DNA from 2 places in the Lactococcus sp. NH2-7C genome. Region 2 is predicted to be linked to the other one. Evidence: predicted binding sites of a transcription regulator. Region 2 holds the regulator's gene; the other holds the start of a gene.
The links. Region 2 encodes Rex, which represses fermentation and respiration genes when NADH is low (regulators of the CRP and FNR family bind a similar motif). Its sites were predicted from a motif close to TTGTGAANTANTTCACAA; they were not measured.

Region 1 (11,594 bases), 500 kb from region 2:
AACCAAAACCGAAGGTCATTGCTGATGAAACACCAATATTAAAACGAGAATGAACAGGAGAAATATGGAAAGCTAAGATTTCTTCCTTATCAGGCATCCAATCCATTACAGTTCTTTGAAGCACCCAACGCCAACCCATCGAATTAGCAGAGTGAGCGATTAATTTTGGTACACCAGTTGTTCCAGAAGTATGAGTGAGGTAAGCAATCTCATCACTTGCTAATTGCTGACTGTCAGCAATTTGAGTGGGTTTTTCCAAAGCAAATTTACTGACAGAAAGTTTTTTAGAATCTTCAAGATTCTTCATTTCATTTACAGTTTTGTCAGTGACTTGGTCATAAATGAGCCAAGGATTACCTAAACGTCCAGCTAAAATGTCCATTGTTTCGGCAGGAAGATGATAAGAAATCATTGCTGGAACAGCGCCCAGATAAGAAACAGCAACAGCTAAAAGATAGGTATCAAAGGCACTTGATTTAAAAATAATGACTTTATCAGATTTTTTGATTCCTAGCTCAGACAAGAGACTTGCCTTATCAACAATTGCTTGATGGGTCTTTTTGTAAGTCGTTTCTAGAGCTAGTTCAGGGAAAGCTCCAGCAGCCTCGTCAAAAATAATTGGGCTATCAGGAAACTGTTCAGCTGATTTTTTAAAGTTTAGATACAAATTTAGGGGTTCGTGTTTGAATTTCAAAAAAAATCTCCTCAAGTTAATAAGTTTATTATATCACAAAGTATTCTTTGAACCAATAGATAATGTAAATGTTTTCTTAAGTCGTAGAGAATAAAATACTCGGAAAAAAAGTCTAAAATCTGCTACAATTAAGGGGACACTAAGAGGATTTCAATTCTCTTTAATCAGGAAAAGAAGGGATAGATAGGAAAATGATTAAAAATTATGAACTATCCAACGAAAAAAAATTAATTTCAACCTCTGAAATGAAGAATTTCACCTATGTTCTCAATCCGACACGTGAAGAAATTGGGAATATTTCTGAATACTATGATTTCCCTTTTGACTATTTATCAGGAATTTTGGATGATTATGAAAATGCACGTTTTGAAACAGATGATAATGATAATAATCTGATTCTCTTACAATATCCTGCACTTTCTAATTATGGATAAGTTGCGACTTTTCCATATTCTTTGGTTTGGACTAAAAATGAATCGGTTATTTTAGCACTTAATCATGAAATTGATAATGGCCTAATTTTCGAGCGTGAATATGATTATAAGCGCTACAAGCATCAAGTTATTTTTCAAGTGATGTATCAAATGACACACACTTTCCATGATTATTTGAGAGATTTCCGAACAAGACGTCGCAGACTTGAATTAGGAATCAAAAACTCCACAAAAAATGACCAAATAGTTGATTTAATCGCTATTCAAGCAAGCTTAATATATTTTGAAGATGCCCTGCACAACAATATTCAAGTCCTTCAAAATTTTATTGATTATTTAAGAGAAGATGACGAAGACGGTTTTGCTGAAAAGATTTACGATATTTTTGTCGAAACAGATCAAGCCTATACAGAAACTAAGATTCAGCTCAAATTACTGGAAAATCTACGAGATTTATTCTCAAACATTGTCTCTAATAATTTGAATATCGTGATGAAAATCATGACGTCAGCTACTTTCGTTCTAGGGATTCCAGCAGTAATTGTTGGTTTTTACGGAATGAATGTTCCGATTCCTGGCCAAAATTTTAATTGGATGGTCTGGCTTATTTTAGTTTTGGGAATTTTATTATGTGTTTGGGTCACTTGGTGGTTACATAAAAAAGATATGTTATAAAATGGAGAGAAATCTCCATTTTTTGTTCTTTGTGAAAAAAATAATTAAGGATTGCAGATTACCAAGTTAGCAATGTTTGTTAAAACTATTTTGTGAATTGTTTTTGAAAACGTTTTAAAAAAGTATAACAGATATTAAAATAATTGGAACTGTATTAGTAAAGAATCTGTAATTTCTCTTGAATTCTGTTTGCTATTCTCAAACTGTATGATATAATGAAGTTGTAATTTGAAACAGAAAGAACAAAGGAGATTTCAAAATGAAAACCGAAGTTACGGAAAATATCTTTGAACAAGCTTGGGATGGTTTTAAAGGAACCAACTGGCGTGATAAAGCAAGCGTTACTCGCTTTGTACAAGAAAACTACAAACCATATGATGGTGATGAAAGCTTTCTTGCTGGGCCAACAGAACGTACACTTAAAGTAAAGAAAATTATTGAAGACACGAAAGCTCACTATGAAGAAGTTGGTTTTCCCTTCGATACTGACCGCGTAACCTCTATTGATAAAATCCCTGCCGGATATATCGATGCTAATGATAAAGAACTTGAACTCATCTATGGGATGCAAAACAGTGAACTTTTCCGCTTGAATTTCATGCCTAAAGGTGGACTTCGTGTGGCTGAAAAGATTTTGACAGAACATGGTCTTTCAGTTGACCCAGGTTTGCATGATGTTTTATCACAAACAATGACTTCTGTAAATGATGGAATCTTCCGTGCTTATACTTCAGCGATTCGTAAAGCGCGTCACGCTCATACGGTAACGGGTTTACCAGATGCATACTCGCGTGGACGTATCATTGGTGTTTATGCTCGTCTTGCACTTTACGGTGCTGATTACCTCATGAAGGAAAAAGCAAAAGAATGGGATGCAATCACTGAGATTAACGATGAAAATATCCGTTTAAAAGAAGAAATTAACATGCAATACCAAGCTTTGCAACAAGTTGTAAACTTTGGTGCTTTGTATGGTCTTGATGTTTCACGTCCAGCTATGAACGTAAAAGAAGCAATTCAATGGGTTAATATCGCATATATGGCTGTATGTCGTGTTATTAATGGAGCTGCAACTTCACTTGGACGTGTTCCAATCGTTCTTGATATCTTTGCAGAACGTGACCTTGCTCGTGGAACATTTACTGAACAAGAAATTCAAGAATTTGTTGATGATTTCGTTTTGAAACTTCGTACAATGAAATTCGCTCGTGCAGCTGCTTATGATGAACTTTATTCTGGTGACCCAACATTCATCACAACATCTATGGCTGGTATGGGGAATGATGGACGTCACCGTGTCACTAAAATGGACTACCGTTTCTTGAACACCCTTGATACAATCGGAAATGCTCCAGAACCAAACTTGACAGTTCTTTGGGATTCTAAACTCCCTTACTCATTCAAACGTTACGCAATGTCTATGAGCCACAAACACTCATCTATCCAATATGAAGGTGTTGAAACAATGGCTAAGGATGGATATGGCGAAATGTCATGTATCTCTTGTTGTGTTTCACCACTTGATCCAGAAAATGAAGAAGGACGTCATAACCTCCAATACTTTGGTGCGCGTGTTAACGTCTTGAAAGCAATGTTGACTGGTTTGAACGGTGGTTATGATGACGTTCATAAAGATTATAAAGTATTCGACATTGAACCTGTTCGTGACGAAATCCTTGACTATGATACAGTTATGGAAAACTTTGATAAATCTCTCAACTGGTTGACTGATACTTATGTTGATGCAATGAATATCATTCATTACATGACTGATAAATACAACTATGAAGCAGTTCAAATGGCATTCTTGCCTACTAAAGTTCGTGCTAACATGGGATTTGGTATCTGTGGATTCGCAAATACAGTTGATTCGCTTTCAGCAATTAAATATGCTAAAGTTAAAACATTGCGTGATGAAAATGGCTATATCTACGATTATGAAGTAGAAGGTGATTTCCCTCGTTATGGTGAAGATGATGATCGTGCTGATGATATTGCTAAACTTGTCATGAAAATGTACCATGAAAAATTAGCTTCACACAAACTTTACAAAAATGCAGAAGCTACTGTTTCACTTTTGACAATTACATCTAACGTTGCTTACTCTAAACAAACTGGTAATTCTCCAGTACACAAAGGGGTATTCCTCAATGAAGATGGTACAGTAAACAAATCTAAACTTGAATTCTTCTCACCAGGTGCTAACCCATCTAATAAAGCTAAAGGTGGTTGGTTGCAAAACCTTCGCTCATTGGCTAAATTGGAATTCAAAGATGCAAATGATGGTATTTCATTGACTACTCAAGTTTCACCTCGTGCACTTGGTAAAACTCGCGATGAACAAGTGGATAATTTGGTTCAAATTCTTGATGGATACTTCACACCGGGTGCTTTGATTAATGGTACTGAATTTGCAGGTCAACACGTTAACTTGAACGTAATGGATCTTAAAGATGTTTATGATAAAATCATGCGCGGTGAAGATGTTATCGTTCGTATCTCTGGTTACTGTGTTAATACTAAATACCTCACACCAGAACAAAAACAAGAATTAACTGAACGTGTCTTCCATGAAGTTCTTTCAAACGATGATGAAGAAGTAATGCACACTTCAAACATCTAATTCTTAAAAAATTAATGAATATTTGGTCTGTCAGTTTTACTGACAGACTTTTTTTACGAAAAAATTAATCATAATAGTTAAAAACTATTGTTTTTAGTTTAAGAAAATTAATTTTTATGCTAAAATAGATGAATGAAAATGGTAATTGGATTGACAGGTGGAATTGCGAGTGGGAAATCAACGGTGGTTGATTTTTTGATTTCTGAGGGTTATCAAGTGATTGATGCTGACAAAGTTGTCCGTCAATTACAAGAACCTGGTGGAAAACTTTACAAGGCAATAGTAGAAACTTACGGTTTAGATTTTATTGCTGACAATGGACAGTTAAATCGCGAAAAATTAGGAGCTTTAGTTTTTTCTGATCCAAAGCAGCGTGAGAAATTATCAAACTTACAAGATGAAATTATTCGTACAGAATTATATGATAGACGAGATGACTTATTAAAAAAAATGACTGACAAGTCTGTCAGTAAAAATTTTAATTCAAAGAGTCAAGGAAAAAATCTGTCAGTAAATAAGCCAATATTTATGGATATTCCGTTATTAATTGAATACAATTATACCGGCTTTGATGAAATATGGTTGGTCAGCTTACCTGAAAAAATACAATTAGAAAGACTGATGGCAAGAAATAAGTTTACGGAAGAAGAAGCTAAAAAACGAATTTCCTCACAAATGCCATTGTCAGAAAAACAAAAAGTCGCTGATGTCATTCTGGATAATTCTGGAACGATTGAAGCACTAAAAAAACAAATCCAGCGAGAACTAGCTAGGATAGAAGAACAGAAATAGAGGTGAATCGCACGAAAACAGTTAATTGGAAAAGGAATTTATTTATAACATGGATTGGCTGCTTTTTTGTAGGTTCATCATTTTCACTCGTCATGCCCTTTCTCCCCTTGTATATTCAAGGACTGGGCGTAAGCGGTGGGAATGTTGAACTTTACTCAGGGTTAGCTTTTTCTTTGCCAGCCTTAGCTTCAGGTTTAGTTGCCCCCATTTGGGGACGTCTAGCTGATGAGCATGGGCGTAAAGTGATGATGGTACGTGCCAGTATCGTCATGACCCTAACAATGGGAGGAATAGCTTTTGTCCCTAATGTTTGGTGGTTACTTGGATTACGTTTGCTAATGGGATTTTTCTCAGGCTATATCCCTAACTCAACAGCAATGATTGCTTCACAAGCTCCAAAAGATAAATCAGGCTATGCCCTGGGAACATTAGCAACGGCAATGGTTTCTGGAACACTGATTGGTCCTTCAGTTGGTGGGTTATTAGCTGAGTGGTTTGGCATGGCAAATGTTTTTTTGATTGTCGGCGCTCTGTTAGCCTTAGCAACTTTACTGACCATTTTCTTTGTTCATGAAAACTTTGAACCGATTGCTAAAGGTGAAATGTTATCTAGTAAAGAAATTATCAATAAAGTCAGTAACAAACAAATTCTTTTTGGATTATTAGTTACAACATTTATTATTCAAATCACCTCGCAATCCATTGAACCATTTGTGACCCTGTATATCAAAACGTTGACGACAAGCACGAATAATTTGATGTTTATTTCAGGTCTAATTGTGTCAGCAGTTGGATTATCAGCAATGTTATCATCAAGTTTTCTAGGACGCTTGGGAGATAAATACGGTTCGCATCGTTTAATTTTGATTGGGCTTGTTTTTACATTTATTATTTATTTACCCATGGCTTTTGTGCAAAGTCCGCTCCAACTTGGGATATTACGCTTCCTTCTTGGATTTGGAACTGGTGCCTTGATGCCGTCAGTAAATTCTTTACTTTCAAAAATTACCCCCAAAGAAGGTGTCAGCAGAATTTTTGCTTACGCACAAATGTGCTCTAATTTAGGAATGGTAACAGGTCCATTGGTCGGATCAGCAATTGCAGGTTATATCAGTTATCGAGCAGCAATTGTAGGGACAAGTCTTTTTGTCATTGTTAATATTATTTGGTCCTTTATTAATTTCCGAAAATATCTGCGGAAACGGAGTATTATGGAATGAGAGTAAAAATCACATTAATTTGTAGTTCTTGTGGGAATAAAAATTATATTAGTAGTAAAAATAAAGCAACCCATCCGGAAAAAGTTGAAACAATGAAGTTTTGTCCCAAAGAACGAATTGTTACACTTCATCGTGAAGGTTAGACAGCAAGAATTATCTTGCTGTTTTTTTATTTATAATAAGTTTTTACTATGTACACTTATTAAGAATTGTGATAATATTATATAATAAAGTAAACAATATTTCATTAGAGGTGTTTTATGCAAAAAAAGACATTATTTTTTCATTATAATAGCAGTTGATGGAGACAGAAAAAAATTTTAATCATAATTTTGTGGACTATTTATAAAAGAAAAAATTCAGTTTAAAAAATATATTCGGAAATACCTTATCTTTGGGTGGTAGAAACTTATAAGCACTTTGAAAATCTTTATAAATTATTCAACTCATGCTATAATAATATGAATGAGGAAAAAAAGATAATGAATTTAAATAAGAATAATTTTTTAAACTACTCTATATTGATTCCATACCTAATTCTTGCAGGAATTGGTATTGTAATGGTTTTTTCAACCACGGTTCCTGATCAGTTACAAAAAGGATTAAATCCTTATAAATTAGTAATTAACCAAACAGCATTCGTATTATTGAGTCTCATTATGATTGCAGTGATTTACCGTCTGAAACTTAGAGCCCTTAAGAATAGAAAAATGATAGGAACAATAATGGTTATTTTGATTCTGTCATTAATATTTTGTAGAATAATGCCTTCCAGTTTTGCTCTGACAGCACCCGTAAATGGAGCAAGAGGTTGGATTCATATTCCAGGAATCGGAACGGTGCAGCCAGCAGAATTTGCCAAAGTTTTTATTATCTGGTATTTAGCCTCAGTTTTTTCAACAAAACAAGAAGAAATTGAAAAACGTGATATAAATGAGATTTTTAAAGGAAAGACGCTCTTTCAGAAACTGTTTGGTGGTTGGCGATTACCCGTAGTTGCCATTTTATTGGTTGACCTTATCATGCCTGACCTAGGTAATACTTTGATTATTGCTGCAGTTGCTTTGATAATGATTGGAGCCAGCGGTATATCTTGGCGTTGGTATTCCGGCTATTCAAAATTAATTCTATCTTTGATGGCCATTTTCTTAGGATTTCTTTTCATTGTAGGTGGAAATATCATTCCAAGTTTCTTACCCATCGCTTATATTAATAAACGATTTGAAGCTTTCGTCAATCCTTTCACAGATTTAGCCAATTCTGGACACCAGCTAGCTAATTCATACTATGCTATAGTTAATGGTGGTTGGACAGGTCGTGGTTTGGGAAATTCAATTCAAAAAAATGGTTTCTTACCAGAAGCTCAAACTGACTTTATCTTTCCAATTGTCGTAGAAGAATTAGGGATCATTGGTGGAATTATTATTCTTGCTATCCTCTTTTTCTTGATAAGTAGAATGTTAATTGTTGGAATTCGTGCTAAGAGTGCTTTTAATTCACTAATTATGATTGGAGTCTCTGGTTTATTACTAGTTCAAGTATTTGTCAATGTGGGTGGAGCGATTGGGATTATTCCAGAAACAGGAGTAACCTTTCCCTTTCTATCACAAGGTGGTTCCTCCTTCCTTGTTTTATCGCTAGGAATTGCCTTTGCTTTAAATATTTCAGCTGATGAGAAACGAAGAGAAGTTTCTGAACTCTCTAATCACTATAGTAGTAGTGTCCCAAATTATGAAAACGATTGACAAATGTCAGTCGTTTAAAAGTGTATAAAAGATTTTTTATAATATATGAAAGAGTGAAAGGTATTGATAAATACCTTTCCAAGCAAGCCTCATTAAGGAGTCAAAATGAAAAAACTACTCGTCGCCAATCGTGGAGAAATCGCCGTTCGTGTCTTTCGTGCCTGTAATGAACTCGGACTTTCTACAGTAGCCGTCTACGCAAGAGAAGATGAATATTCTGTTCATCGTTTTAAAGCAGATGAATCTTATCTAATCGGTCAAGGAAAAAAACCAATTGATGCTTATTTGGATATTGATGATATCATTCGTGTTGCCCTTGAGTCAGGAGCAGATGCCATTCATCCAGGTTATGGACTCTTATCTGAAAATCTTGAATTTGCAACCAAAGTTCGTGCAGCAGGACTAGTATTTGTGGGTCCTGAACTTCATCATTTGGATATTTTCGGTGATAAAATCAAAGCTAAAGCAGCTGCCGATGAAGCAAAAGTGCCAGGAATTCCCGGAACAAATGGGGCAGTAGATATCGACGGTGCTTTAGAGTTTGCTAAAACATACGGTTATCCAGTTATGATTAAGGCGGCATTAGGTGGCGGTGGCCGTGGAATGAGAGTTGCGCGTAATGAAAATGAGATGCGTGATGGATATGCTCGAGCAAAATCAGAAGCAATCGGAGCTTTCGGTTCTGGTGAAATCTATGTTGAAAAATATATTGAAAATCCTAAACATATCGAAGTTCAAATTCTTGGAGATAGCCACGGAAATATTGTTCACCTGCACGAACGTGACTGTTCAGTACAACGGCGTAATCAAAAAGTCATTGAAATTGCGCCAGCCGTAGGACTTTCACCAGAGTTCCGTAACGAAATATGTGAAGCGGCAGTTAAACTTTGTAAAAATGTTGGCTATATTAATGCAGGTACAGTTGAGTTTCTCGTTAAAGATGATAAATTTTATTTTATCGAAGTAAATCCACGTGTACAAGTTGAACATACGATTACGGAACTTATCACAGGTGTAGATATTGTCCAAGCTCAAATCTTGATTGCTCAAGGGAAAGACTTACATACTGAAATTGGACTTCCAACACAGTCTGAAATTCCGCTTTTAGGTTCAGCAATTCAATGTCGAATCACAACAGAAGATCCGCAAAATGGATTCTTGCCAGACACGGGGAAAATTGATACCTACCGTTCACCAGGTGGTTTTGGTGTACGTTTAGATGTCGGAAATGCCTATGCTGGATATGAAGTAACTCCATATTTTGATTCACTTTTAGTAAAAGTTTGTACCTTTGCCAATGAATTTAGTGATAGCGTAAGAAAAATGGACCGGGTTCTCCATGAATTCCGTATTCGTGGTGTCAAAACAAATATTCCTTTCTTGATTAATGTGATTGCTAATGAAAACTTCACAAGTGGTCAAGCAACCACAACCTTTATTGATAATACACCAAGTCTGTTCAACTTCCCACGCTTACGTGACCGTGGAACAAAAACGCTGCATTATTTATCAATGATTACAGTTAATGGCTTCCCAGGAATTGAAAATACTGAAAAACGTCATTTTGAAGAACCACGTCAACCTCTTCTTAATCTTGAAAAGAAAAAGACAGCCAAAAATATCTTAGATGACCAAGGTGCTGATGCCGTTGTTGATTATGTTAAAAATACAAAAGAAGTATTATTAACAGATACAACTTTACGTGATGCTCACCAATCCCTCCTAGCTACTCGATTACGTTTACAAGATATGAAAGGAATTGCCCAAGCAATTGACCAAGGACTACCAGAACTTTTCTCAGCTGAAATGTGGGGTGGTGCAACCTTTGATGTGGCTTATCGTTTCTTGAATGAATCACCATGGTATCGTCTGCGTAAACTACGTAAACTCATGCCAAATACCATGTTCCAAATGCTCTTCCGTGGTTCAAATGCAGTTGGCTACCAAAACTATCCAGATAATGTAATTGAAGAATTTATCCGAGTAGCGGCGCATGAAGGTATCGATGTTTTCCGTATCTTTGATAGTCTCAACTGGTTACCACAAATGGAAAAATCCATTCAAGCCGTTCGCGATAATGGAAAAATTGCAGAAGCAACCATTTGTTATACGGGAGATATCTTAGACCCAAGCCGACCAAAATATAATATTCAATACTATAAAGACTTAGCAAAAGAATTAGAAGCAACAGGTGCTCATATCTTGGCAGTTAAAGATATGGCAGGTTTATTGAAACCTCAAGCTGCCTATCGTTTGATTTCAGAATTAAAAGATACCGTTGATTTGCCAATTCATTTGCATACACACGATACTTCAGGAAATGGAATTATTACATATTCTGGTGCCACTCAAGCAGGTGTAGACATTATTGACGTAGCAACAGCGAGTCTTGCTGGTGGAACATCTCAACCATCAATGCAATCTATTTACTATGCACTTGAACACGGTCCTCGCCATGCCTCAATTAATGTAAAAAATGCTGAACAAATCGACCATTATTGGGAAGATGTGCGTAAATATTACGCACCATTTGAAGCTGGTATTACAAGTCCTCAGACAGAAGTTTACATGCATGAAATGCCTGGTGGTCAATACACTAACCTAAAATCTCAGGCAGCAGCAGTTGGTCTTGGGCATCGTTTTGATGAAATCAAACAAATGTATCGTAAAGTTAATATGATGTTTGGAGATATTATTAAAGTAACTCCTTCTTCAAAAGTGGTTGGAGATATGGCTCTCTTTATGATTCAAAATGATTTAACAGAAGAAGATGTTTATGCGCGTGGTAACGAACTTAATTTCCCAGAATCTGTAGTTTCATTCTTCCGTGGAGATTTAGGACAACCAGTGGGTGGCTTCCCAGAAAAATTACAAAAAATTATCGTAAAAGATAAATCTGTCATTACTGACCGTCCAGGATTACATGCAGAAAAAGTTAATTTTGAAACTGTTAAAGCTGACCTAGAACAAAAAATTGGCTATGAACCAGGAGATCACGAAGTCATCTCATATATCATGTATCCACAAGTTTTCCTTGATTATCAAAAAATGCAAAGAGAATTTGGAGCAGTTACACTACTTGATACTCCTACTTTCTTACATGGAATGCGTCTCAATGAAAAAATTGAAGTACAAATTGAAAAAGGTAAAACACTCAGCATTCGTTTAGATGAAATAGGGGAACCTGACCTCGCTGGAAATCGTGTTCTCTTCTTTAACCTAAATGGTCAACGTAGAGAAGTCGTAATTAATGACCAATCTGTACAAACTCAAGTTGTGGCTAAACGCAAAGCTGAAACAGGAAATCCAAACCAAATTGGAGCTACTATGCCAGGTTCTGTTCTTGAAATTTTAGTTAAAGCTGGTGACAAAGTTCAAAAAGGCCAAGCCTTGATGGTTACTGAAGCCATG
Region 2 (11,594 bases):
GCGGCAGTTGGTGACCAAGGGGTGGACTGGTCAAAATATAACGGAACTTACGGTAATTTTGGTTATGCTCATGATAAATTTGCTTTTAGCCAAATCGGAGGAACTTACGGTGGAACCTTTGTAGACCAAGCGACTTATTCAACGCAAGTTGCATCGGCAATTGCTCAAGGGAAACGAGCACACACTTATATTTGGTATCAAGTCGGAAGTTCCCAAGAAGTAGCCAAAGCAGCACTTGATCGTTACTTACCAAGGATTCAAACGCCTAAAAATTCTATTGTAGCATTGGACTATGAAAGTGGAGCAAGTGGAGATAAACAGGCCAATACTGATGCGATTCTTTATGGAATGCGACGTGTAAAAGCAGCTGGATATACTCCAATGTATTATTCTTATAAGCCTTACACTTTGGCAAATGTCAATTATAAGCAAATCATCAAAGAATTCCCTAACTCACTATGGATTGCGGCTTATCCAAACTATGAAGTAACACCAGTTCCAAACTATAGCTTTTTCCCAAGTATGGATGGAATATCAGTATTCCAGTTCACATCAACTTATGTTGCTGGCGGACTTGATGGTAATGTGGATTTAACAGGAATTACTGACAAAGGTTATGAAGACGGAAACGCAACTAAACCTGATACTGACACACCAGCTACTGATGACGGTAAAGATGCCACCGAAGTGACGCCAAGTGAAATCCAAGAAGGAATGACTGTCACAATCAAGTTCAGTGCCACGAATTACTCAACGGGACAAGCAATTCCTAAATGGGTTAAGGAAAATGCCTATAAAGTCCTTCAAAAATCAGGCAATAAAGTCTTGCTTGATAATATCATGAGCTGGGTTGCGGCAAGTGATGTTCAAGCGCTAGATACAGGCGGAAGTAATTCAACTGGAAAGACTCAAACTCATATCGTCCAATCAGGCGATACTTTGAGTGTAATTGCTTCAAATTGGGGCACAAACTGGCAAGAATTGGCTCGTCAGAACAGTTTATCTAATCCGAACATCATTTACACTGGTCAAGTTATTCGCTTCACAGGCGGTCAATCTGGGGCTACAGCACGAACTTACACCGTACGTTCTGGAGATAACCTTTCATCAATTGCCAGCCGTTTAGGAACAACAGTTCAAAGTCTAGTTTCAATGAATGGTATTTCAAATCCTAATTTGATTTATGCTGGTCAAACTTTAAATTATTAAAATATTAAAATAGTAAAATTAACCCTGACTTCGGTCAGGGTTTTTTGTTTGTTGTAAATTTACAACAATACTATCAGAAACATAATGATATGTTGTAATTTTGTTGTACGAGTTTTTTATTTCTATATTTTTTAGTTGTTTTAAAAATAGGAAAAACGGCTATATTAAGCCGTTTTTATTTTATATTTATTCTATTCTTGTTTGTTACCGTTCATGAAAAATAATAGAGTTTGCAACTCCTTAGTTAAATCAATTGATTGAACAACCACATCTGAAGGGACTTTCAACCGAATTGGGGCAAAGTTTAGGAAACCTTTGATACCAGCTTTGACTAGAGTGTCAACAACTTCTTGGGCATTTTCTTTACGAACAGAGAGAATTGCTGTTTTGATATCCGATTTTTTAACATTTTTTTCTAAATCAGAAATATTATAAATTGGAATTCCATCATCTGTTTGTGTTCCGACTAAAGGATTACCAGAAATATCATAGGCTTGCGTGATTCTCATTTTGTTTCTATCTTGGAATTGATAATGAAGCAATGCACGACCAAGGTTTCCGACACCAATTAGAGCAATATGCGTTTCTTGATCTTGACCAAGGAGTTCTCCGAAGAAATCACGTAGAACTTTAGTTTCATAACCGTATCCTCTTCGCCCTAATTCACCAAATAAAGAGAAATCACGGCGAATTGTAGCAGCATCTACCCCAATTTTTTCTGAAATAAGTTGTGAATTTGTGCGTGTCACATTTTCTTCAACAAGACTTTTAAATAGTCTGTAGTACTGTGGCAATCGTTTTGCAGTTGCTTTAGGTAAGCTTTTGCTTGGTTTATGATCAGTCATTGTTATACCTCAAAAATTTAATTCGATTTTATTAAAACTAATTAATAATCAGTTTCTTTGTGATAATTTTATCAAAAATTTGTGAAATTATCAAACAAAAGGAATAAATAACGCAAATAAAATGAGAAATAAATTATAATTATAAAAAAACATTTATTTTACTCTTTTAATTAACGCGCTTTCATGTTAGAATAGAAATATGAAAAATAGATAGGGAGAAAATATGATTAAAATTTATCTTAGTGGTTCTTGTTCATCTTGTAGAAAAGCTAAAAAATGGTTACGTAAACATCACATTGAATTTGAAGAAATTAATTTATCAAAAGATGTCATGAAGAAAGATGATTTAATTAAAATTTTATCCCTGACAGAGAATGGACTGGAAGATATAATTGCGAAAAGAGGAAAAGCCTATTCAGCTTTAAATTATAATTTCGATGAACTGGTGCTCGAAGAAGCTTTCGTACTCATTCAAGAAAATCCACGTCTTCTAAAACGACCATTAATTTTCGATGAGGATTGCTTATTGATTGGTTTTAATGAGGATGGAATCAGAGCGTTTATTCCACCAGAAGTCAGAAGGATAGAATTGCGTGAAAGATTAATCTTAGTCTAATTTTATTTTTAAATAAGTCTATCAAGAAGATAGGCTTTTTAATATTGAACGTTTAGAAAAACTACAAAAAACTTAGCTTAAATGCTATAATAGAAAGAATGCTTTTCTGAGAAAAGAAAAAATGAAGAAGTATCAAGCAATAAGCCTTGAGATATAACGAAGAGGATAAATATCATGATTTTACTGCAAGGGAATGGAATTGCACGCACTTTTGGTGGCGATGTCTTATTTGAAAATATCAATTTTAGTTTACAAGACCATTCAAGAATTGCTCTGGTTGGCCGAAATGGAGCTGGTAAGTCTACTTTGCTTAAAATTATCGCTGGAGTTGAAGAAGCGAGTCGCGGTACTGTATCTAAAACAAAAGATTTAACAATGAACTATTTGGCACAAGATACTGGATTGAATTCGTCACGGACAATTTTTGCCGAAATGCTCTCCGTTTTTGACTCGCTTCGCCAAATGGAAAAACAATTGCGTCAGATGGAATTGCAAATGGGAGAACTTGCTGGGGACGAATTGACTGTTCTGATGAAACGTTATGATGCTTTATCAGAAGAATTTCGGATGAAAAATGGATTTACTTATGAATCTGAAATTAAGTCTGTCTTAAATGGTTTTCGTTTTGATGAAACAATGTGGGAAAGAGAAATTTCAAGTTTATCAGGGGGACAAAAAACACGTCTGGCTCTTGCTAAGATGTTGCTTGAAAGACCACAACTTTTGATTTTGGATGAACCAACTAACCACTTGGACATTGAGACTCTAGCTTGGCTTGAAAATTACCTTAAAAATTACGAAGGTAGTTTATTAATTGTCAGTCATGACCGCTACTTTTTGGATAAAGTGGTTAATGAGGTTTTGGAATTATCTAGAGGAGAATTGACTCGTTTTTCTGGAAATTATTCTCGTTATGTCGAACAAAGAGAGCAAAAACTCTTGTTAGAACTCAAGAATTTTGAAAAACAACAAAAAGAAATTGCAAAATTAGAGGACTATGTTGCCAGAAATTTAGTTCGTGCTTCGACGACTAAAATGGCGCAATCGCGTCGTAAAAAGTTGGAGAAAATGGAGCGTTTAGACGCACCAACAAGTGATGATAAATCGGCCAATGTTACTTTTACTCCTGAAAAAACGTCTGGAAATGTTGTTTTAACCGTTTCAGAAGCAACGGTGGGTTATGAAGATAATCGTCTCTCTGGACCGATTAACATTGACGAGCGTAAAGGTGAATCCCTTGCTATTGTTGGGCCAAATGGAGTAGGTAAAACAACATTGATTAAGTCAATTGTTGGTCAGATTCCATTTTTAGCAGGTCAAGCAAAATTGGGAGCCAATGTTACTTTGGGTTATTATGACCAAGAACAAGGGAGATTGACTGCTTCAAATACTGTCTTAGACGAATTATGGAATGAGCATCGCCTACTTAATGAAGTTGAAATTCGTAATATGCTCGGAGCTTTTCTTTTTAGTGGAGATGATGTAAAGAAAACGGTTGGAATGCTTTCTGGTGGCGAAAAAGCCCGTCTCTTACTTGCTAAATTAGCAATGGATCACGATAACTTTTTAGTTTTAGATGAACCAACCAACCACTTGGATATTGATTCACGTGAGGTCTTGGAGAATGCTTTGATTGATTTTCCGGGGACAATCTTGTTTGTTTCTCATGACCGCTACTTCATCAATAGAGTAGCCACCAAAGTTTTAGAAATTGCTCCCGAAGGAAGCACAGAATTCTTGGGAGATTATGATTATTATGTCGAGAAAAAAGCAGAAGTACAAGCTGAGACTAATTCTTCAGAAAATGGGGAGCCGGTAGAAAGTTTAGGTCAACAAGATTTTACAGCCCAGAAAGAAGCTCAAAAGAATCGACGTAAAGTAGAACGCGAAATCAAGGCTTGTGAAGAGAAACTAGCCGATTTGGAAGCAAAAATTGCAGCTCTATTATTGGAAATGCAAGAAAATACCGCTGATTTTGTTAAATTAGGAGAATTACAAGCTGAAATTGACCTCTTTAGTGATGAAAAAGATGAGATAGAAATGACTCTTTTAGAAGCGATGGAAGAATTGGAAAATTTGTAAGTGTTGTGAAGAGAATTTAGTGTAAATATGCTAAAACGCGAAGCTTGAAAGCTTTGCGTTTTTTTATTTTGTAATCTAAAAATCCTATATTTAAATAAAGCGAAACAATCATTGCTTTTTTGGTAAAAAGTAGTACAATTTAATCAAAATAAATTGAAATGCTGGAATGTGGAATGGTAAAAAGCAATAGAACAATCTCTTTGATGGGAGAAATTTTCTATGATTTACGAACACAACGAAACTTTAGATTAACTGACTTTGAAAAAGTAGGTTTGTCAAAATCATCACTTTCAGATTTTGAAAGTGGAAAGTCTATTCTTAGATTTGATAAATTAGATGCAGCTTTAGAATTAATGCATATTGAGGTTTCTGAGTTTGAATATTTTTTTAACAATTACCATTCTGATTATTTTGTTGAGATTTGTGATGAAATTGAAGATGCGAATTATATGCAAGATACTGTAAAATTAAAAGCGATTAATAGTGAAGCTGGAAAATATGATAATGAACAAGGAAATCGAATGATATTTCTAGCGACTCAAAATTTGCTTTATGGATTGACAGAGCGAGAAGAAGTTGAAGTTACTGATTTAATGTTTAATATCGAAGTTTGGTCATATTTTGAGTTAAGTATTCTTTCGTTTGTTGTAGAACACTTGAATACCCGTTTGACTCTCTCTTTGATGAAAGACTTTTGGAAAGAAAATTTGCATTATCTCAAAGTTAAAAAATATCGGGAAAAAATTGTCCAAATTGTTTGCCGAGCAGCTGTAAAGTATATTAGTGAGAATAAATATTCCATTGCTCAAAAACTCTTGGAAGATGTTAATATTGCTTTAATACCTTATAAAAAGGATTTATTTTGCCGTAATATGTCTCGCTTTACTCTTGGTTTATTGCTTTATAAATCTGACAAAACTGTCGATGGGAAAGCTAAAATGGAGAGTTCTATCCGTCTTTTTGATGAATTGGGTTTGCCAGAGATGAAGGCTTATTATCAAAAAATATTTGATGAATCTGTAAAAAACTAGTGGGATATAAAAGGGATTTGAGTTCCCTTTTTATTTTTTATAAAAAATTTTTCCGAGATTTCGGAAAAGGCCTTTTGGGGCAGTTTGATTTGATATAATCAGTTTAGAAAATGATTCATGAATCTTGAGTGTCGCTCACTCAGAATGGTAAAAGGAGGGCTAAAAATATTGAAAGAAGAAATGTCACCGTAGCAGTGATGCAAAATCTCTATTGATTTGCATCGCATCTCAAAAAGGAGAAAAAATATGTCACATTTAAAAAATAATCTAGTATTTTCAAGTCTAACAATTTTACTCGTAACGGGTGGAAGTCTTGGGCTTGCCCAATCTGCACACAATAAGGTCTCATCACAAAAACTCGAAGCTAAAAATGTAAATCAAGTTTCAAACTATTCTGGTGATATTGACTTGTTGACAGTAAGCCAACCAACTACGCCAACGACGAATAATGGTCAAATTAATTCGGCATTTATCAATCGTTTCAATAATGCTGTTATCTTAGATTCAAAAACTGGTCAATTTTCAATAAATCAAAAGACTTTACCAATAAATGCGACAAAGCTTGAATTGACAGAGCTTGATAAATTGATTTCGCAATCAAATGTCTCTTTGAAGCAGACTATTTTAGAAGTGCCTAAAGCCAATGTGGTGCAAGACGGGAATTCAGTTGTAATTGGAGATAGTCCGAAAACTGCAGAAGAAATAGCTAGCGATAGTCAAGCAACTCTAATCACAATCTATCATGAGGGGAAGACCTATTTACATACTTATTGGTGGGGAACTCGTTTAGGAGTTTCCCGTACATTGGCACGGAAAATTGGACAAAAGGGTGTTCACTCAGCCGAAGCAGCAGGCGCTTTAGCAGGAGTTTTAGGGCTTAAGCTTCCTCAAGCAGCGGTGTATTGTAGCTTTATTAGTGGTGTCTCATATCTTATTGGCACAGCATTAACTAAAACTCCAGGAGGCATAGTATTTAATTTTACTGCTGGAATGCCAAGTGGAGGAGTCTGGGGGTTTGAATGGCAATGATTACTAAAAAGAGTATAAGAATCGTACAATATCTGAGTAGTATATTTGCCGTAATACTCGGTGTTTTAATTTTAATTTTTCCAAATGGCCTTAGTATACTTAAATATATTTTTGCAAGTATTGCAGTAATTCTTAGCATTTTAAGTCTTATCATGCAAACTTTTCATAGAAATAAATGATAGGGGTTAGGGCTGGGGGTTGATAGAAATGGTTCAATTCCAATAAGCATTTGGAGGTTTAGCTATGAAAAGAATCTTACCAATTTTTAAAGGAGTGCTTGTGATAAGTGCAAGCATAAGTATATTTTTCTTTCATCAAAATATTTTAGTACAAATATTTTATATTGCTGTTCTGCTTCTTATTATCATACCAGAAGCAATTAAAGCTTATAGGAAATCTAAATAAAAGAAAAGAGAAAAGAGCTTATGGACGTAGAATTTGCTTTCAATCATTGAGGGAATTTAATGAAAAAATTTATATTTTTAGCAGATGTTATCTTAAGATTTCTTTTTATGGTTTTGGCTTGGTATTTTTATACAAACTATTCGGCTGATAATAAAATGAAATGGGTTGGTTTGTCTATGGTTGCATTCAATATTATTACAATGTTTTTTGATTCCAATTATCATAAGTCGAAAAAATAAGACTTGCAAATCTGGCTCAAGTTTGTTAAACTAATAAACAATATAACTTTTAAACTAGTCCAGAGAGGCTAGCAAGGTTGAAATCAGGAAAAATTGATTCTATTTTTACTGACAGGATTTTCTGTCAGTAAAAGTGAATTTGTTTTGATACTTTTTACACTTGCTAGGATTCTTGGCAAGTGTTTTTTATTGCTGACAACAACCAGGATTGGGCTGCACGTTATCTATACTCGCTACGGTAGTTCTGTCAGTTCAATATGACCAAAGGGAATTATTGAATCGGTAGAAAAATGAACTGTCAGCTTTGCTGATGGTTCTGTCAGTAAACTAGAAGGAGAAATTATGTCAATATCAAAAGCCATTGCTGCAGATTTATTAGAAATTAAAGCGGTCAGTCTCTCACCAAGTCAACCTTTTACTTGGGCTTCAGGAATTAAGTCACCAATATATACTGATAATCGGGTGACCTTAGCTTATCCGGAAGTTAGAAGCCAAATCGAAGGTGCTTTTGCAGAATTGATTAAAGCGGAATTTCCAGAAGTTGAAGTCATTGCAGGAACTGCTACAGCAGGAATTCCTCATGGTGCAATAATTGCTGACTATCTTAAATTGCCATTTGCTTATATTCGTAGTAAACCAAAAGACCATGGAGCAGGAAATCAGGTTGAGGGACGTGTGGCAAAAGGCCAAAAAATGGTTGTGGTTGAAGATTTGATTTCGACTGGTGGTTCAGTTTTAGAAGCTGTTGCAGCTGCTGAACGTGAAGGTGCTGATGTTCTTGGTGTGGTTGCAATTTTCACTTATGAATTAGAAAAAGCAAGCCGTAAATTTGCTGAGGCTGGTGTTCAATTAGCCACATTGACAACTTATTCTGAATTGATTGAAATTGCTAAAGAAACGGGTTATGTGACAAAAGAAGAATTAGAATTACTTAAAAAGTTCAAAGAAAATCAAGAAACTTGGCAAAATTAATTTACTGACAGAAATTCAAAGAGCCTGTCAGTAAATAATTAGGTTCTGGAACAGCTGTCAGTTCAATGCGACCAAAAGGAGACATTGAATCGGAGGATAAATGAACAAGTCAGCAAAGCTGATTGTTCTGTCAGTAATTTATGAAAGGGAGAAAATGACTTTATTAATTAAAAATGGACGACTTGTTGACCCCAAATCAAATCGAGATGAAGTGTTAGATATTCTGATTGAAAATGACAAGATAGTAAAAATCGGCTTAAATTTGTCAGTAGAAAATGCAGAAATTGTTGATGCAAGGGGATTAGTCGTTGCCCCTGGTTTAATTGATGTTCATGTTCATTTTCGTGAACCAGGACAAACACATAAAGAAACGATTCATAGCGGTGCAAAATCAGCTGCGGCTGGTGGTTTTACAAGAGTAGTTATGATGGCAAATACAAAACCTATTTTATCTACGCCAAAAGTACTGACAGAAACTTTAGAAATTGCTGACAAAGAAGATATTAAGATTGATACAGTTGGGTCAATTACGCAAGATTTTGATGGAGAGCATTTAACAGAATTTGATGAACTCATTAAAGCAGGAGCAATCGGCTTTTCTGATGATGGTATTCCACTGACAGATGCTGGTGTTTTACGTAAAGCTCTGCAAAAAGCGAAATTAACTGACAGCCTGATTTCAATTCATGAAGAAGACCCAAATTTGATTGGAACTTTAGGAGTGAATGATGGCGAAGTGGCTCATAAATGTGGCTTCACAGGGGCACCGACTGTTTCAGAATACAGCATGATGGCGCGTGATACTATGATTGCTTACGAAACAGGCGCTCGCTTGCACATTCAACATTTATCAGCTGGAGAATCTGTTGAAGTGGTGCGATTTGCCAAAAATTTAGGAGCAAAAATCACAGCAGAAGTGACTCCACAACATTTTTCGATTACAGAACAAATGATTTTTGAGCAAGGGACCAATGCTAAACTCAACCCACCATTGCGTAGAACTACTGATATCGGTAAAATAATTGAGGGATTGAAAGATGGAACGATTGATGTCATCGCCACAGACCATGCTCCACATACTCATGAAGAGAAAAATGTCAGCCTTGATAAGGCGCCTTCAGGAATGATTGGATTAGAAACTTCATTGCAACTTGGCTTGACAAACTTAGTCGCAAAAGGCCATTTGACACTCAGTGAATTACTGACAAAAATGACAGTTAATCCAGCTAAACTTTATAATTTTGATGCAGGTTACCTCGCAGAAAATGGACCAGCTGACCTCGTCATTTTTGACGCTGAAAATGACTATCAGGTCGGTGAAACATTTGACTCCAAGGCGACCAATTCTCCATTTATTAAACAGAAAGTTCAAGGACAAGTTAAATACACAATATGTGATGGAAAAATAGTCTATCAAGCGAAATAATAAAAAAAGACCTAAGAAATTAATTTTCATAGGTCCTTTTTTTGTGTTACTTTACATCAGTATAAAGAACCGTTGTAGAGTAAGTCATTAAGTGAGTGGATAATTTCTAAATTATCTTTGATTGATTTTTCATTTTCTACTTTTTGAGTAATTTTTTCTGTTTGTGTTTTCATTGTTTATTTCCTTTCAAATGTCCTTTTGTTTATAAGTATAGTATATCAAGGATTTGCTTGCTAAATTCTTACAAAAATGTAATTGAAGAAAATAAATGCTTTAGGAAATTAAGGTCTGAAATTAAATAGTATAAAATAATTGATTAAAAATTTTCTAAAGTTTAACTGATTTAAGTAGTTTTTATGTGAAGTTCATTGAACCATAATGACGCGATATGCTATAATAGTTCTATGAATTATTACGATGAATATAGCAAAGGGCATCTTGTCTTACCAAATGTGATTTTAGCACATTTTAGTAAGCTTTTCCCTTCTGCTTTTGATTTTTTGATTTGGTTATACTTTTTTGAAAATCAAGATATTGCACCTAGTGAAATTGCTGAAAAAACAGGTAAAAAATTATCGGAGGTCAATCAGGCCATTGATAATCTGTCCAAATTTGGAGCAATGAAGGTGACTTTAATTGAAATTGACGGAGAAATGGAAACTTTCTTTGATGTTAGTCCAGCCTTTAAGCACTTAGATGAAATTTTGGATGGTGCTGTTGCTAGTTCAACTCCAGAGAATGAAAAAGTTCAAGAAGAGGGGCAGCTTAAAGAATTAGTTAGCATGTTTGAAGCAGAAATGGGCATGATCTCTCCTGTACAAATGGAAGAATTGAGAGCTTGGCTTTTTGAAGATGGTTATGATTTTTCGTTGATTAAACAAGCTTTGCGTGAAGCAGTTCTCAATCGTAAGGTGTCTTTGAATTACATTAAAGCTATTTTGCGAAATTGGAAAAATGATGGGGTGAATTCTATTCAAGCAATTGAGAGTCGACAGATTGAACGTGAAGAAGCCAAAAGAAAGAAACCACAAGAAGATTTTTATATTCCTTTGGATGGACCATGGAATAGTTAATAGAGATAATGGACGTGCATGATGTTAAGTAAAAAAAGATATCTTGAAGCTTTAGAAATTATTGAGGACATGTTTCCGCAAGCTCACGGAGAATTAGAGTGGGAAACTCCTTTTCAACTGTTGATTGCGACGATTTTATCTGCTCAAGCAACTGACAAGGGGGTTAATAAGGCGACCCCTGCTCTGTTTGCGGCTTTTCCAGATGCACAAACAATGTCTCAGGCAAAAGTGGAAGAAATTGAGAAACTGATTCGAACAATTGGCCTCTACAAGACTAAAGCTAAAAATATTTTACGGACATCACAGATGTTAGTGACCGACTTTGGCGACCTTTTGCCTGATTTGCCAAAGGATAAAAAGGTTTTACAAACTTTACCGGGGGTGGGTCGAAAAACAGCAAATGTTGTTTTAGCAGAAGCCTACGGAATTCCGGGGATTGCTGTTGATACACATGTTGAACGAGTTTCTAAACGTTTGGATATCGTTCCCCAAAAAGCAACAGTTTTAGAAGTTGAAGAAAAGTTGATGAAGCTGATTCCGCAAGAAAAATGGGTACAAGCACATCACCATCTCATTTTCTTTGGGCGTTATCATTGTACAGCCAAAAAGCCGAAATGTGCAGATTGTCCTGTTTTAGATTATTGTAAATTTGGAAAGAAATATTTAA

Region 1: pflB (formate C-acetyltransferase) is a predicted target of Rex. The motif match lies at 1,833-1,850, and genes of this name have one in related genera.

What each region holds. Positions count from the first base shown of each region.
Region 1 covers NZ_CP124538.1:2,113,383-2,124,976, forward strand. Annotated here, with positions in the region: gene QJV49_RS10720 (class I adenylate-forming enzyme family protein) at 1-694, opposite strand, end outside; partial or broken gene QJV49_RS10725 (magnesium transporter CorA family protein) at 886-1,803, shown strand; gene pflB (formate C-acetyltransferase) at 2,063-4,426, shown strand; gene coaE (dephospho-CoA kinase) at 4,559-5,218, shown strand; gene QJV49_RS10740 (multidrug efflux MFS transporter) at 5,221-6,438, shown strand; gene rpmG (50S ribosomal protein L33) at 6,435-6,581, shown strand; gene QJV49_RS10750 (FtsW/RodA/SpoVE family cell cycle protein) at 6,921-8,183, shown strand; gene QJV49_RS10755 (pyruvate carboxylase) at 8,289-11,594, shown strand, end outside.
Region 2 covers NZ_CP124538.1:18,033-29,626, forward strand. Annotated here, with positions in the region: gene QJV49_RS00120 (LysM peptidoglycan-binding domain-containing protein) at 1-1,209, shown strand, start outside; gene QJV49_RS00125 (redox-sensing transcriptional repressor Rex) at 1,401-2,054, opposite strand; gene QJV49_RS00130 (Spx/MgsR family RNA polymerase-binding regulatory protein) at 2,278-2,670, shown strand; gene QJV49_RS00135 (ABC-F family ATP-binding cassette domain-containing protein) at 2,845-4,752, shown strand; gene QJV49_RS00140 (XRE/MutR family transcriptional regulator) at 4,926-5,783, shown strand; gene QJV49_RS00145 (hypothetical protein) at 6,030-6,812, shown strand; gene QJV49_RS00150 (hypothetical protein) at 7,056-7,217, shown strand; gene QJV49_RS00155 (hypothetical protein) at 7,690-7,818, opposite strand; gene pyrE (orotate phosphoribosyltransferase) at 7,799-8,428, shown strand; gene QJV49_RS00165 (dihydroorotase) at 8,583-9,854, shown strand; gene QJV49_RS00170 (DnaD domain-containing protein) at 10,259-10,927, shown strand; gene nth (endonuclease III) at 10,949-11,594, shown strand, end outside.